Regions from separate parts of the Bradyrhizobium sp. TM102 genome, predicted to be linked through region 1. Evidence: riboswitches for the same ligand, from Rfam matches in the RefSeq annotation. Region 1 holds a riboswitch; the other holds the start of a gene.
The links. A riboswitch is a leader RNA that binds a small molecule or an ion and turns the genes downstream of it on or off. The one in region 1 is predicted to bind cobalamin.
Positions count from the first base shown of each region.

Region 2: linked by a shared signal. The riboswitch ahead of GDN70_RS19435 (TonB-dependent receptor) and the one ahead of GDN70_RS25865 (energy-coupling factor ABC transporter permease) in region 1 are both predicted to bind cobalamin.

Region 1 is NZ_AP021855.1:5,406,119-5,414,457, forward strand. Features, by position in the region: gene cobT (nicotinate-nucleotide--dimethylbenzimidazole phosphoribosyltransferase) at 1-893, opposite strand, end outside; gene cobF (precorrin-6A synthase (deacetylating)) at 904-1,653, opposite strand; gene GDN70_RS25865 (energy-coupling factor ABC transporter permease) at 1,700-2,377, opposite strand; cobalamin riboswitch at 2,414-2,633, opposite strand; gene cobA (uroporphyrinogen-III C-methyltransferase) at 2,679-3,410, opposite strand; gene GDN70_RS25875 (cobyrinate a,c-diamide synthase) at 3,407-4,717, opposite strand; gene cobM (precorrin-4 C(11)-methyltransferase) at 4,717-5,499, opposite strand; gene GDN70_RS25885 (cobalamin biosynthesis protein) at 5,496-5,864, opposite strand; gene cbiE (precorrin-6y C5,15-methyltransferase (decarboxylating) subunit CbiE) at 5,861-7,042, opposite strand; gene GDN70_RS25895 (cobalt-precorrin-6A reductase) at 7,053-7,799, shown strand; gene cobJ (precorrin-3B C(17)-methyltransferase) at 7,775-8,339, opposite strand, start outside.
Region 2 is NZ_AP021855.1:4,054,016-4,062,354, reverse strand. Features, by position in the region: gene GDN70_RS19440 (hypothetical protein) at 168-749, opposite strand; gene GDN70_RS19435 (TonB-dependent receptor) at 813-3,041, opposite strand; cobalamin riboswitch at 3,155-3,369, opposite strand; gene GDN70_RS19430 (hypothetical protein) at 3,413-3,676, opposite strand; gene GDN70_RS19425 (hypothetical protein) at 3,790-3,999, opposite strand; gene GDN70_RS35010 (hypothetical protein) at 4,138-4,314, opposite strand; gene GDN70_RS19420 (adenylate/guanylate cyclase domain-containing protein) at 4,439-6,175, opposite strand; gene GDN70_RS19415 (transglycosylase SLT domain-containing protein) at 6,493-8,339, shown strand, end outside.

The DNA of each region.
Region 1 (8,339 bases):
ACCAGCCGATGCCCTTGCTCCGCCGATTGATGCGACGGCAGCAGGAACGGCTGGCACGACGGATTGAGACGTGCCGCCGCCAGCGCCGCCACCGATACGATGAAGCCATCGATCAATACAGGGATGCGGCGCTGCGCGGCCGCGATGATCGCACCTGAGATCGCCGCGATCTCCAGGCCGCCAACGGCGCATAGGATTTTTTCCGGCGAAGCGCCGCCAACGCCGTGACGCGCGATCGCAGCATCAATCACACGGGCCTTGTGCGCGCGCCCCGCCGCATCGATCCCGGTGCCGCTCCCCGCAATCTCTTCGGCGCTGATGCCGAGCAGGCCCGCCGCGATTGCCGCCGAGGTCGTGGTGTTGCCGATCCCCATCTCGCCGAAGATCAGGAGATCAGGCTGATGGGCAGCCGCACGTGCGACGGCGCGCTGGCCGGCCTCGAACGCATACCCCAGCTCGGCGGGTGCGAGAGCGGCTTCGACGCTGAAATCGCGTGTGCCGTGGCGCGGCTTGTCGGTGACGATTCCTGCCATCTCGTCCTGCGCCAGCGTGCCGGCGTCGACCACCTCCAGGCTCGAGCCAAGCTCGCGCGCCAGCACCGAGATCGCGGCGCCGCCGGCGGCGAAATTCGCCATCATCGCGATAGTCACGGCTTGCGGATAGGCCGATACGCCCTGCGCGACGATGCCGTGGTCGCCGGCGAAGATGATGATCGGCACCCGTGCGGCACGCGGCTGTTCGGTCGCCTGCAGGCCCGCAAGCTCGATTGCGAGCTGCTCGAGCCGGCCGAGCGCGCCGGTCGGTTTTGTCAGTTGCGCCTGCCGCGCAATCGCCGCCTCGCGATGGGCCGCGGAGACATCGGGGCAGTTCTGGGGGACCCATTCGGGGAGCATGCTGCCTCGCTTAACGTGCGCGCTTGAGAATGTAGCTGTCCATGATCCAGCCGTGCCGCTCGCGCGCTTCCTGCCGCGCCGCGACGATGCGCGGGCCAACCTCGGCGAGCGCGCCGGACATGATGATCTGGTCGGGCATGCCGAGATAGGCGCCCCACCAGATCTGCAAGCCCCGCTGATCGAGCGATTGAAACGCCGTGCCGCCGTCGAGCATCACCACCACGGTATCGACATCTTGCGGCCAGCCGCCTTCGCGCAAGCGCCGCCCCGTCGTGACCAGAAAAGGCTCGCCGATGTCGTTGAGCGGCAGCGCATGCGCCGCGCACAGCGCCTGGATCGAGGTGATACCGGGCACGACCTCGATCGTCGGCAACGGATTGAGCCGTCGTGCAATGCGCAGCGAGGAGTCATAGAGCGAGGGATCGCCCCAGATCAGCAGCGCAACCTTGCCTTCGCCTTCGAGATGGTTTGCGATCGCTTTCGACCAGGCCGCGGCAACCGCATCATGCCAATCGTCCACGCCCTTGCGATAGTCAGCTTCACCAGCGTCGCGCACGGGAAGGTCGAATTCGGCAATGATTGTCTTGTCGCTGGTGAGCACGTCCGCGCAGATCGTCCGCCTGAGATCGGCGAGATCGGACTTTGCCGCCCCCTTGCGCGGAATCAGGACGAGATCGGCGGCGTTGATCGCCTGAACAGCGGCGCGCGTGAGCTGGTCGGGATCGCCGCAACCGATGCCTATCAGGGAGAGTGTGAGCATCGCGAACGCGACGGGCGGCCCTGCTGGCCGCCCGTTCGCTTGTCTCTCAGGCCGCGTTGTGCAGGCGCGGGGTGACGAGGCCGGGCGCGGTGACGCCGCGCAGCGACTTCGCCAGTGCCAGCACCGCGAGATCGGCGAGCGGCTCGATCACGATGACGAGCGCATAGGACGCCGCGAACGTCGCGATGTTGGCGAGGTTGCTCATCGCAAAGCCCGAACCATAGAGCGCCCAGAACGCCACCCAGGCGATCACGCCGGCCTGGTAGGTCGTCGAGAGCGCCAACGCCTGCCGATACTTCAAATCGACATAGGCGGTGTTGCGCGAGATGATCCGTGTGGCGATCGCCTGGATCGTGAACAGCGGCACCAGCAGCGTGGTGACGTTCATGCCGTATTGCGGGATGTCGGCCGGCTCGAAGAACACGCCCTGGAGCAGCAGACCGAAGGCAAGGCCGAATGCCGCCGGCGCCGCGCCGAACAGCAGGAACAGTGTCGAGCCGAGAATGAAGTGCACCTCGGAGACGCCGACCGGGAAGTGCGGCAGGATCTCGAAGAAAGTGAAGACGAGGACTGTGGTGGCCAGCGTCCGCGCCGCGAACGACGTGATGCCCTGCTCACGCACGGTCTCGACCGCGAGCTTCAGCGCAACGCCGCCTGCGGCGATGCCGGTTGCGTAACTCAACACGAGCTTGGCGCCCGTCACGACCCCGGGTTCGATATGCATGGCTCAGTTCCTTCCTGCCGTCACACCCGACGGCCTTGGCCTCAAAACGTGCAGGGCCGGTCTCCTGGCTCGCGGTTCCCCGGGATTTCCGGCCTTCCCGGACCTTGCGGCCCAGTGGCTGATCGGAGTCCCTCACCGCTTACAGTCGCGGGGGCGGCTGGGGTTTTGGGCGCCGCAACTGGGTCCGCCCACCCCCATTCCCGATTATGCTCCGGCGCTTTGCGCCGCGTCGAGCACCATGCCTCTCTTGTGTGCCCCTTTCGCTGAGCCTGCGTCAAGGGGCGAACGGCGGCCAAGGCCGTCATGTGGGATAATCCCCCGCCAGCGCCCCAAACAGGATCACGGCGGCCGTCGAGGCGGCCCCGCCGCGCGCAAGCTGCTCGGCAAGCTCGGCGATGGTGGTGCGGACCAGCCGTTCGTCGGGGCGTCCGAGGGATTCGGCGAACAATGCCGGCGTGGTTGGGGCGAGGCCGTGCGCGATCAATTTTGCAGCAAGCGCTGGGAAGGTGCGCCGGCCCATATAGACCACGGTCGTCGCTTCCGGGTCGGCCAGTGCCCCCCAGTTCAGGTTAGGCGGCAACGCGCCGGTGACATCAGCCCCGGTCACGAACTGCACCCGGCGCGAGGTATGGCGCCGGGTCAGGGGAATGCCGGCTTGCGCCGCGGCAACGCAGGCCGATGTCACGCCGGGAACGATCTCGTAGCCGATGCCGGCCTCACGCAGCGTCTCAAGTTCTTCCTCGAGCCGGCCGAAAATGCCGGCGTCGCCCGACTTGAGCCGCACCACGCGTGCGCCTGTCGCCGCATAGTCGACCAGCAGGCGGTTGACGTGGTGCTGCTTGGTCGAGGGACGCCCTGCCCGTTTCCCCACCGCGACGAGATTGGCGCCTGGCCGGGCGAGATCGAGGATCGCGCCAGAGGCAAGATCGTCATAGAGCACGACGTCGGCTTCGCGCAGCCGCGCGGCGCCCTTGAGCGTGAGAAGCTCGGGGTCGCCGGGCCCGGCGGAGATGAAGGAGACGAATCCGCTCACCGGTCCTCCGCGATCAGATGAAAGAAGGTGCCGGTGGCGTGGCCGCGCTGCGAGCCGGTCTCGGCGATGACTGCGCCAGTCGCATCATGCACGACCGCCAGCGGCGTATCAGGCTGGGCAAGAATGGTCGAATAGTGGAATTCGTGGCCGCGCAGGCGCGCGCCGGAGCGATGTCCCGGCATCGGCGCGGCGAGTTCGGCCAGACGATAACCGAGATGCATGCGGCGCTTGGCAAAGCTCGTCTCGAGGCCAAGCAGGCCTGTCATCTCGTGGCGGATTCCGTCCGCATCGGTCAAAGCGGTTCCCAGCACCATATAGCCCCCGCATTCGCCGTGCACCGGCCGCGTTTCGGCGAAGGCGCGCAGGCCGCTGCGAAAACGCGCATTGGCCGCGATCTTGCCGGCATGCAACTCGGGATAACCGCCGGGCAGCCAGCACACATCGGCGCTCGCGTCAGGCGCTTCATCGGAGAGCGGCGAGAATGTCGAGATCTCCGCGCCCGCCCGGCGCCAGGCTTCCAGCATATGCGGATAGACGAAGGAGAACGCCGCATCGCGGGCGAGCGCGATGCGCTGGCCCGGTGGCGTCACGTTCAGCCCCTTCGCGGCAGGTTGCGGCGACCAGCTGGCAGCCGATCGCAGCACCGCATCGACATCGACATGCTCGGCGACGAAGCGCGCGGCCTCGTCGATCAGCTTGCCGATCTCGCCCTGCTCTTCGGCCTGCACCAGGCCGAGATGTCGCTTCGGCAGGCTGATCTCGGCATGACGCGGCAGCGCGCCGAACACGGCAATGCCGGAATCGTTGAGCGCACGCCGCACGAGGTCTTCGTGGCGCGGGCTGGCAACGCGGTTGAGCACGACGCCCGCAAGGCGCACACCGGGGCGATAATCGCGAAGTCCCGCGGCGATCGCCGCCGCGGTCTGCGCCTGACCGGAAGGATCGATCACCAGCACCACCGGCCAGCCCAGCATCTCCGCAATGTCGGCGGTGGCACCGGTGCCGGAGACACCGCGCGCGGCGACGCCGTCGAACAGGCCCATCGATCCCTCGGCGAGCACGACATCGGCGTCCGCGCCGCGGCTGACGAGATGGGCGATGCCCCCGCGGTCCATCGCCCAGCTATCGACGTTGACGGAAGCGCGCCCCGTGGCGGCGGCGTGGAAGGCGGGATCGATGTAATCGGGACCGCTCTTGAAGCACTGCACGTTCAATCCGCGATTGCGCCAGGCGCGCGCGAGCGCCAGCGTCAGCGTGGTCTTGCCGACGCCGGAAGCCGGCGCGGAGATGACGAAGCCTGCCGCCATCACGAGGCCTCCGGAAAGCGTGGCTCGGCACCGACAGGCCGATAGCGACGATCGTAGTCGGCGGCATAGAGGCGGCTCTCGTCGAAATCCGCAGCACCAAGCGTTCTGCCGACCAGAATGATCGCGGTGCGCTCCATCTCGGTGCCGACGGCAGCATCGAGCGTAGCAAGCGTGGCGCGGACGATGCGCTGGTCCGCCCAGCTCGCGCGCCAGACGATGGCGACCGGGCAATCCGCGCCATAATGCGGCGCGAGCTCGGCGACGACCTTGTCGAGCAGATGGATCGACAGATGGATCGCAAGCACCGCACCGGTCGCGGCGAATGCGGCGAGCTTCTCGCGCTCGGGCATCGCACTGGCGCGGCCGGGCGTGCGCGTCAGCACCACCGTCTGGGCGAGACCGGGCAGCGTCAGCTCAGCCTCCAGAGCGGCGGCGGCGGCGGAGAAGGACGGCACGCCAGGCGTCACGGTGAAAGGGATACCGAGTGCGCGCAGGCGGCGGAGCTGCTCGCCCATCGCCGACCAGACCGAGAGATCGCCGGAATGCAGGCGAGCGACGTCCTTGCCTTCGGCATGCGCGGCGGCGATCTCCGCGATGATCTCGTCGAGCGATAGCGGCGCGGTATTGACGATGCGCGCGCCCGGCGGGCAATGCGCCAGCATGCCTTCGGGGACCAGTGAGCCCGCATAGAGGCAGACCGGACAGGCCGCGATCAGGTCGCGGCCGCGCAACGTCAGCAAATCGGGCGCGCCCGGCCCTGCCCCGATGAAATGCACCGTCATGCGCCGTCTCCTTCCGCGATCGCGGCGGTCGCGGTGCGATCCTGCGAGACAACGCGTGTCGAGATCAGCCGTGCACGCGGCCCCGCCGCAGCGAGAGCTGCAGCTTCGGCAACCGATCCGATGCCGAACTTCTCCATCACGAGTTTGGACTGGGTCGGCGTGGCTATCCTGGCCAACATGTCGGCCGGAACAGCCTTGATCGGCAGGCCGCACTCAAGCGCGAGCTGCTTCAACGGCTCCGCGTCGGCCTTGTCGCTGACAGTTGCCATCGCAGTGAGGCCTTCGGGATCACCCGCAGCCAGCAGCGCTTCGCGCAGCGAAGCGAGAGTGACATCTCTCCTGAACCCAAACCCGGCCACCTTCATCGGACCGTACTCCACTGCACCACCGGCCGTGCCGCCTCCCAGGACCGGTAACGGCCGAGCGGGCCAGCATAAGCGATGTCGACCCGCATCAGCTCGCCGCCGTGGCGCTGGTGCAGACCGCCGAGCAACGCTTCCGTCTCCAATGTGACCGAATGTGCAACCAGCCGTGTGCCCGGTGCAAGCCGCGACCAGATCGCATCGAACATCGCGATGTCGAGGCCGCCGCCGATGAAGACCGCATCCGGTGCTTCGAGTGCAGCAACAGCTTCAGGCGCCCTCCCCGTGACGACGGTTATCCGGTGCGAAAGTCCAAACGCCGCTGCATTGCTGCGGATGTTTGCGACGCGATCCTCGCGCGGCTCGATTGCGGTCGCCGTCCCGCCGCACAGCGCCCACTCGACCGAGATCGACCCCGAACCGGCGCCGATATCCCACAGCCGTTCGCCCGGACGCGGCGCCAGCGCCGAAAGCGCGAGCGCACGCACCGGCCGCTTGGTGATCTGGCCGTCATGGACGAACAGATCGTCAGGACGCCCCGAGGCGTGGGGCATACCATGCGTGCCCTTCGCCTCAACGGCGACGGTGATCAGGTTTCCAGCGGGATCACCGGCGAAACCGTCGGCGCGATGTTCTTGGATGCTTTCGCGCGGACCACCGAGTGCGGCGAGCGTCCAGAAGGACGAGGCGCCCCATCCACGCTCGCTCAACCATTTTGCGAGATCGCTTGCCGCTTTCCCATCGCGCACGAGGCAGATGATGCGCGCCCCTCGCGCCAGATGCGGAACGAGACGTTCGAACGGTGCGGCGTGAAGCCCGAGGCAGACGGCGGATTCGAGCCGCCAGCCCAGCCGTGCGGCCGCAAGCGAGAAGGTCGACGGAGCGGAATGCGCGGTCCACTCGCCGGTCTGCAGCTTCTCGGCGAGACCTGCACCTGCGCCATGCCAGAACGGATCGCCGGAAGCGAGCACCACTGTCGGCCGGCCGCGGCTGCTCAGAACGACGTCGGCGTCGAACGGCACCGGCCACGGACGGCCGCGGCTGCCGACGCCGGCAAGCGCGAGATGCCGTGCACCACCGAAGACGGTTTCGGCCTCATTGAGCGCCTTTCGGCTTGCTTCGGACAGCCCGGCAAGGCCATCTTCGCCGATACCGATGATGGTCAGCCAGGGATCAGCCAAGGAATCAGCCATGACGCGCGCCCTCATTCTGGGCGGAACTGCCGATGCGAGCCTGCTCGCCGCGGCGATCGCGCGCGCAGGCATCGAGGCCATCTATTCCTATGGCGGCCGCACCCGCGCGCCTGCGGATCAGCCGCTGCCGACCCGCATCGGCGGCTTCGGCGGCGTGAGCGGGCTTGCCGACACCATCCGCAGCGAAGGCATTACGCATGTGATCGACGCGACGCATCCTTTCGCTGCGGAGATGAGCCGCAATGCGGTCGAGGCGTGCGCGGAAACCGATACGCCGCTGATCGCGCTGGAGCGCTCGCCTTGGACCGGGATGTCCGGCGACAATTGGATTGAGGTCGCGAATGTCAGCGCCGCGGCCGCGGCGCTGCCCGAGCCGCCCGCAAACGTGTTCCTCGCCATCGGCCGCCAGCATATCGCGCCGTTCGCGACGAAGCCGCAGCATGCCTACACGCTGCGGTTCGTCGATCCGCCGGAATCGCCGCTGCCCTTCGCCGCCGATGTGATCGTGTCGCGTGGACCGTTCACGTTGGACGGTGAATTGGAGATGATGCGCGAACGCGGCATCGGCTGGATCGTCGCCCGCAATTCCGGCGGCGATGGCGCGCGCGCCAAGATCGACGCGGCCCGCATGCTCGGCCTGCCCGTGATCATGATCTCGCGGCCGAAGCTGCCCGAGCGGCCGCGGGTCGAGAGCGTGGCCGAGATCATGCGGTGGCTCGGTCATTCTACCCGCCTCGGCGCATAGACCCAGCGGCCGACCCGGCGCGTCTGCGAATTGCAGACGATCACCAGCGTCCGCATGTCGGCCATCTCGGGCCGAGCTTCGTGCAGCGTGACAGTTTCGATCCTCTCGTCAGCTGTGCTGACCGCGCGCGCAAAAATCACGAGGCGCTCGCCGCAACCGGCGTCCTTCAGCACCGCGAGCGCGCGGCCGAATCCTTCCGGCCGACTTGCCGAGCGCGGATTGTACATCGCAATCGAAAAATCAGCTTCGGCGGCGAGCCGCAGCCGCTTCTCGATGACTGCCCACGGCTTGAGATTGTCGGAGAGATTGATCGCGCAGAAATCATGGCCGAGCGGCGCGCCCGCGCGCGCGGCAGCTGCCAGCATCGCCGTGATGCCAGGCAGCACGCGAATCGAAAGATTCCGCCATTGCGGCGCCTGTTCGAGCGCCTCAAACACGGCAGAGGCCATCGCGAAGACGCCGGGATCGCCGGAGGAGACGACGACGACCTGCCCGCCGTCTGCGGCAAGCCGCAGGGCTTCGCTCGCGCGCTGCAGCTCC
Region 2 (8,339 bases), 1.4 Mb from region 1:
CGCGTCCACCGCAAGCCCGGCTCGCGATGCGTGACGACACATGATCGCCCCTCTTGGTGAGCCGGGATGGACCACACATACGCCGAAACCGAATTTCGGTAAAGTGGAATATTTTCAGCGACGCGGATTGACAGAGGGCGACACAGGCTACGGCCACGAGCGGCCGCTCAGGCCGACATCGCACGCTTGCGTCCGGCCGGGTCGACCAGACGGACGATCTCGCAGATCGCGACGAGGCCGGCGAGCCAGACGGCGCAGGTCAGAGCGATGCGCGTCACGATGGCGGCGGTGAAGGCGCCCTCGCCGCCGAGGAACGGCGTCGCGGCGAGCAGCGCGATCTCGTAAATCCCGTAGGCGGCGATGAGCGTGATCGGCAGCGCCAACGGCGTGCGGCCCTGCGGCAGCAGGCCGAGCACCGCCGAAGCTGCCGCGGTCGCCAGAAGCGCAGCCGCGCCGATGACGAAGCCCCAGGCAATCGTGCTGGCATCAACGGGATAATGCAGCACGCCGAAACCGATGATCTGGTTGACGAGCCAGGCGCCGGTGACGACGAGCAGCGCCGGACGCTGCGGCAGCATCGCCGCGGCAATGACGGCGAAGGCCGCGAACGGCGTGGCGCACGCGAACGCAAAGCTTGCGAGCGCGCATGACGCCGTCAGCAGCGCAAAGCAGAACATCGGCGCAAGGCGCGGCGCGACCGGGTGAAGCCGGGAGCGATCGTCACCAGACGGCAGGATGCCGAGAGCCATGGTTGAATCTCCTTCTCTTCGAATTCTAGTCCGTTTGAGGGCGTGTGACGGCCCTGGCGAAAATCAGAACGTTGCGCCGGCCTTGAGCAGATAGGTGCGGCCGGGCAGCGGATAGGCGCTGAAGCGGCCGTCCGTGAAGGTGCTCGCGATGGCGTAGTCGTAGTAGAGCGCGTTCAGCACATTGTTGACGCTGAGGGACCAGAAGTAGCGCTCAACCTGGCCGCTGAGCTTGAGATCGATCGTGCCGTTGGCGGGGATCGGCTTCTGGGTGCCCGCCTGGTCGTTGTCCATGCGACGCTCGCTCCAGAAGCGCGCGGTGGCATCGAGCACCACGTAATTCTGCCAGATGTTCCAGGTGACACCCGCACTCGCCGTGTAGCGCGAGACCAGCGGCACGTCGTTGCCGGCCCAGATACCTTCGCGGAAGACCGCACTTGTATAGGCCACGCCGGAGCGCAGCAGCAGGGCGTCGTTGACGCGATAGGACAGACTGGTCTCAGAGCCGTAGCGGCGGGTCGGATCAAGATTTGTGTTGTAGAACAGGACCGGATTGAAATGGACCTCGTTGGTGAGATCCATCAGATAGAGACTGCTCTGCAGCTGCAACCCGCCGCCCTTGATGCGAACACCGCCCTCGATGTCCTGCGAGGTCTGGGTCTTGAGCTGGAACGTTTGCGGGATCGCAGCGAAGGTCAAGGGATCGAACGAAGGCCCTGAGGACAGGCGCTCGTCGACATCAGGCGTGCGGAACGCGCGCGCTACGCGGCCGAACAGCGAGACCTGGTCGTTCAGGCGATGCTCGGCGCCGAGATGCAGCGCATATTGGGTCTCGTTGCTCGTCAGCGGCAACGCGCCGATGTCGGCGTTGAACGGAGCTGCCGGGTCGAAATTGTCGCGTGCCGCAAGACTGACGTTCTGCAACCGCGCGCCGTAGGAGATGTCTGTCGTGGGGGCGATTCCCAATGTGTGCTGGAAATAACCCGCAACCGTCTGCTGCCTGAGGTCGTAATTGTGCCAGGGGGCGAGCCCCTGCCCGGCGCCGCGGTTCTGCTCAAAGCTCGCATCGTAATAGTCGATGCCGGTCAGAAGCTGCGACGGCATGCCGAGCAGCAGGCTCTTCACGCTGAGCCGCGGCGTGATCGACCATGTCGTCAGATGGGAACCGACATAGGTCGACGAGAAGAAGGCCGGAACCGGCGTCGGGCTGGAAAAGAATGCACTCTGCTGCTTCTTGTCGCGCACGCCGCCGTCGACGATGAGATCGACGCCGCTGATCAGGGTCTTGGTGAAACCCGCAGTCGCGCCAAAACCCTGCTGGTTGGCGTAGTTGAACAGCGTGCTGGTCCCTCGCCGGTTGGCCCTGAGCTCGTCGAGGCCGATCGAGGGATCGACGGTGCGGCCGCCCGGCAGTCGCAGCTCCTGATTATCACCGGTAACCGTGAGAAAAGCAGTCAGGCCTGGCGTGGTGTAATTGAGATTGCCGACGCCATTCTGCTGGGAATAGCGGTTGTTGTCGCGATAGCCATCGGTCCTGACCGTATTGCCGTAGAACGAGGTCGACCACCGACCGGAATTGAGCGAGGTCGACACGTTGCCGAGCCTGGTGTTGAACGAGCCGAAGCCGGCCTCGATGCGCGCGGTCACGGGCGGTCCGCCGACGCCGTTTTTGGTGACGATGTTGATCACACCGCCGACCGCGTTGTCGCCATAGAGCACCGCGCCGGAATTGCCGCGCGTCACCTCGATGCGCTCGATGGAATTGAGCGGGATGGTGGAGAGATCCACCTGCGCCATGTCGACGTCGTTCAGCCGCCGGCCGTTGACCAGCACCAGCGTGTTGGCAGTGGCAAAGGCGCCGAAGCCACGCAGGTCCACGCTGGTCTTGGCGCCGATCTGGCCGCCATAGAACGTCGTGATCTGGGCCCCCGGCGTTTGCGTCGCAATGATCTCGGCGAGCGTCTGCGATGGCGAATGCGCGATATCGGCTGCCGTGATGACGGTCGTCGCGGCCCCGACGATGCCGCCGCTGCCGGCGGCAGCCTCACCGCCGGAGCCGGATGAGCCGGCGCCATTGCCTGCCGGCGCGACATTCGTCCTCACCCCCGCCTCGCCATCGCCGATCGCCCTGGCGCGCGTTCGGTTCTGATCGTCGGACCTGGTCACCTCGATCGGCGGCAATTGCTCGGCAAGCGCCTGCTGGGCGAAGGCGGAGGACGGATCGAGCGAATGCAGGGAAACGGATGCGAGCAGGCCGGCGGCAAAGCGCCTGGCGGCAGAGACGAGACGGGACACAATGGTAACCTCGGTATGACGTCAGTGGCACGTCACAGCGAACGAGGTTTCACGGCAGAGCGATGGATTGCTCCGGTGAAGCTAATGTCTGTACTCCCCGACCGACATCTTCGCGTGTGACCACGGCTGACGGCAGGTCTCCTGGCTCGCGGGTCGTGACCTTGCGTCGCCTTCCCAGGACCGAGTTTCCCAGTGGCATGAGACGAAAGATTCACCGCTTACAGTTGCGGGGGCAGCCGTGGCGTTGAGATAATCCCGGCGTTGGGACAATCCCGCACCACATTCCCTTTTGATCTCCATGAGGAGAACCGTCGCCGATCATTTACGAGCCGTTCGCCCCGGGAGTCAATCGACCGTTAGGTGCCGGCCGCTCAGGTCCGCCCTCGCACCCGTTGCGCCTGGGCCCAGGCGGCAGCGACGTCGCGCGGCGGAACATCGACGCGCTTGATCGGGGTCAATTCGCCGGAGGCCGAGACGATCGCGGTCTCCTCGCGCCGGCAGCGCGTGCAGACAAAGCGCACCTCGTGTGGAGACGCCGTCCAACTCGACCGCTTCACGTTGGCTGCCATCGGCCAGGCATCGCAATGCGAGCACGACACCAGAAACCGGCCGGGATCGAGCATACCCATTTCCATCGGACTCCGCGTCCTGCCCACTTGCTTCAATGATTGACCCATGTGAATCGTTCCGGTGCCCAGGCACCGCCCATTCCACTGGTTGCATCCCTACAAGGCAGAAGGCGGTGCGCTCAGCGCGCGCCCTTGAGGGTGCAGGAGGTCGTGCAGGTGACCGTGGTGCCGCGATCGCACGATTTGCAGGCATTGACGCACTGGTTCATGTCGCGGGGATTGTAGCTGTAGTTCCGCATCGGGCAGGTCGGCGTCGAGCCGGTGATATCCTGCTCCTGGTCGCAGGCCGCCGTCATGAGCGCGAATATGATCACGGCAACGAGGCGCATGTGATTGCCCTGTCAAGCATGGCAAATGACACTCGCGAGGTGCGCTGCATTGCAGCGAACCCCGGCCTTTCCACCACGAGCGATCGCTCGCGAGGTCAAGGATGCGCGCCAAACCTTAAGAACGGATTGCAGCCGGCGTCAGGCAGCAGCCTTGGTCGCGATCGCCTGCCGCATGTCCACCGCCAGCTGACGGTATTGCTCCGAGAGTTTCAGATAGAACTCGCGCTTGGTGCTGTCGGTGGCGAGCTTGGCGATCAGCTCGCATTCGGCGGTGAGCGTCTCGAACCGTTCCAGCCTGTCCTGAAGTTCCGTCATCGGCGTGTCCCCGTCAAACGCCTCAAGGACATCCAACCTAAGCCCGGGAAATAGGTCACGGCGAACATCGTTATCGAGTAGAAACGTTTTTTCCGGACAGGGCGAGCTGGCGCAACAAAAACGGCTATTTCTGCTCCAGCCGCCAGGCGCCGTCCCACCCCTCTTCCGGCGGCTTGGCCTCGAACTGCGCGATGCGGCCGAGCATCGTGCGCGAGGGGCCGTCGCCGGGGACGGCTTCGAGCGCGGCGTTGAAGGCGGCGCGCGCCTCGTCGAAGCGGCGGGCCCGATAGGCGGCGAGCGCTTCGGCATAATGCGTGCGCAGGCTGTCCTGCGCGCCGGTGAGTGCGCCCGCCCGCGCCATCACCTCGAAGATCGGCTGCGGCGCGCTCTGGCCCGCGACCGCCAGACGATCGATCTCGCGCAATTCGAGCCGCGCTCCGATCGCGTCAGCAGTTGCCTGCGAGATCAGGATGCGGGTTCCGTAGACCTTGTTGACGGCCTCCAGCCGCGAGGCCAGGTTCACGGCGTCGCCCATCACGGTGAAGCTCATCATCAGCTCGGAGCCGATGCTGCCGGTCAGGACCTCGCCGGTGGCGATGCCGATCCGCAGGTCACACGGCGCCGGCATGGCGCGGATGCCGAGCAGGTCGGGCAGCTGCTTCTGCAGCGCGGGCACCTGGTCGACCATCTCGGTTGCGGCGATGCCGGCCAGGAGCGCCTGCTCGTCTTCCTCGATGAAGGGCGGGCCCCAATAGGACATGATGGCGTCGCCGATATATTTGTCGATGATGCCGCGATTACCCCTGATCGGTCCGGACATCACCGTGAAATAGTGGTTCATCACCCTGACGAGGCCGCGCGGGGTCATGCCCTCGCTCATCGAGGTGAAGCCGCTCATGTCGCAGAACATGATGGTCATGACCCGGCGCTCGCCGTCGATCGCGACCTCGGGCCGGTCGATCAGCCCCTGCACCACCTTGGGATCGATGTAGCGGCCAAAGGTCTCGCGGATGCGCTCATTGTGCCTGAGCTGCTCGGTCATGCGGTTGAAAGCCGCGGCGAGCTCGCCGATCTCGTCCTGCGTGGAGACGGTGATGGTCTTGTCGAAGCGGCCGGCCTCGACCTCGCGGGTGCCGGCGAGCAGCAGCCGCACCGGGCGCGTGATGCCGCTGGACACCAGGAGCGCAAAGGCAAAGCCGACGATCGCCGCGAGCAACGTCACGATGCCAGAGACGATGATCGCTTGGTGCTGATGGCCGATCACCTGCGACGTGCTGGCGAAGACCTGCTTGAGCATATCGGCCCGGATCGCATCGATCTTCTGGTTGAACTGGTCGCGCAGCGCGTCGATATGCTCGAGCGTGATGCGCGCTTCCGCCATCTGCTGTGCGTCGATCTGGTTGAGGAGTTTCGCGTGGCTCTCCTTCTGATCGCGGCGCAGCTCGCCGACGGCGGTCTCGATGCGGGTCTCGATCCGTGCCAGCGCGGCGTTGTCGGACGGCGTGCGAGGGTCGTCTATGATCGCGTTGATCAGCTTGCGCGCGCGCTCGGCCTCCTCCTCGATCTTGCGGTCGGCGTCCTCGAACTCGCGAAGGCGCGCCGCATAGGCCTCCTCGTCCGAGGACGCCTGCATCTTCGTCATGATCATCCGCCGCAGCGCCACCGATCGCTCCAGCGAGCGGATGTTGACGCGCGCGAGATCGCCATAGGCCGGGATGTAGCGGTTGGTCAGCTCGTCGAGCAGGACGCCGACCTGGCTCGACATCACCATCGACAGGATCGAGGTGACCAGCATCAGGACGATCAATCCGAGGGCGATACCGACGATCTTGCGCCTGATCGACTGGTTGAAAATCGGCATAGCTGCAGGGGACAAAGGCCAAAGGGACGGAGCAAGGGAACTCCATACACCGGATCTTGCTGCGGGAACACGCGCAATCTGGTTCCTCCTGGCGCCCAGACCATGGCCGGTCGTCGCGCGAGCCCGGATCGTTAACAAAGGTTAAAGGAACTGCCCCCCAGCGGAAGTTCCCTCGTCACATCCGTATTTTGCCGCATTGTTGCGACAGCGTGAGGAATGCGAAACGATGCCGTGGCATCGTTCTCGATGTCGTTGATTCTCAAGCCGCATGTCGTCGCGGACCTTGGTTTGTAGTGGTTTCGCAGGGGGACCATGGGATGAACCAGTGCCTACGCTCGCTCGCGTGTCTCGTTGCCGTGGCCGCAATGGCCCTCCTCCCCACCGAGCTGGCGGCGAAGAGCAGCCACAAATCGTCTGCGCCGAAAAAGTCGCATGAGGCGAAAGCCGGCAAGCAGCGACATGCCGTGGCCAAGTCCCGTCACGGCAAGCATGCCGAGGCCAAGCGCAAGTCGAAGAAGACCGGCGACGAGCCATCAGAGAAACCGGCCGCCCCGCCCCTCACCGGCGACCTCGCCGCGCTGAAGGATGCGATCGACCTCGCGCGCAAGGGCAAGACGGATGACGCGAGCGCGGCGCGCGACCGCATCACTGATCCCGCCGGTCAGAAGCTCGCCGACTGGTTCATGCTGCGCCATTCCGAGAGCACGGCGAATTTCAAGCGTTATGCCGCCTTCCTTGCCGCCAATCCGGGTTGGCCGAGCAGCGCCCTGCTCCGCCGCCGCGCCGAGGCGCGGCTGTGGCAGGAGAAGGCCGACGCGGCCACCGTGCACAAATTCACCATGGACCGCCCGACCAGCGCCAAGGGCAAGTTCGCCCTCGCCCGCGTGCTGCTCGCTGAAGGCGACGTCGACAGGGCTACCCGGCTCGTGCGCGAGGCCTGGCGCACTGACGAATTGTCCGAGCGGAGCGAGGAGGATTCCTACGAAGCGTTCCGCGATCTGCTCAACTCCGAGGATCATCGCGCCCGCATGGACAAGCGGCTCGGCGCCAAGGACTATGCCGGTGCGCGGCGCGCGGCAAAACGGCTCGGCGAGGATGCGCTGGCGATCGTCAAGGCTTGCGCCGCCGTCACCGGCAAGGCCAGCAAGGCCAAGGATGATCTCGAGGACGTACCGACTGAAGCGCGCCGCGATCTCGGCTATGTGCTGTGCCGCGCCCAATGGCACCTCCAGAAGGACCGCATCGACGACGCCGCCGAGGTGATCCTGGCCGCCGCGCCCGACACCATGGCCGCGCAGGACACCGACGCCTGGTGGCGCGAGCGTCGCCTGCTCGCGCGCAAGCTGCTCGACCAGGGCAAGTTCAAGACGGCGTATGACGTGGTGCGCACCGCCGCGGTGCCCGAGAAGGAAGTCTACCGCGTCGATTATCATTTCATGTGCGGCTGGATCGCGCTGCGCTTCCTCGGCGATCCCCAGGCGGCGATGGTGCACTTCGCCGCCATCGACGAAGGCTCGGCCAATCCGATCGCGCTGTCGCGCGCCCATTACTGGCGCGGCCGTGCCGCCGAGGCGATGGGGGCGACGGCCGATGCGCGCATGAGCTACCGGGCGGCCGCGCGCTATCCGACCGCCTATTACGGCCAGCTTGCGCGCGCAAAGCTCGGCCTCGATCGCATCGAGCTGCGACCGCCCTCGCCCGTGCTGGCCGCGCTCGACACCCCGCCCGCAGACGAGCGCGTGCGCGCCGCCGACATGCTCTACGGCATCGGCGAGCGCGACACGGTGTTCTATTACGCCGAGGATTTCGCCAGAGAGAGCACCGACGTGGCGGCCCTCGAGGGCCTCGGCGAACTCGCCGGACAGCGCCGCGATGCGCGCGTGATGCTGGAGGTCGGCAAGTCGGCGCTGGCGCGCGGGCTCGCCCTCGACCATTACGCTTTTCCGACCATCGGCATCCCCGAGCACCAGCAGGTCGCGCCCGCGATCGAGACCAGCGTGATCTATTCGGTGGCGCGCACCGAAAGCTCGTTCGACCAGCGCGACAAGTCGCCGGCCAATGCGGTCGGGCTGATGCAGGTGACGCCTGAAGCCGGCCGCGACACCGCCAAGCGCTTTGGCCTGACTTACGACTGGGACAAGATGGTCTCCGATCCCGTCTACAA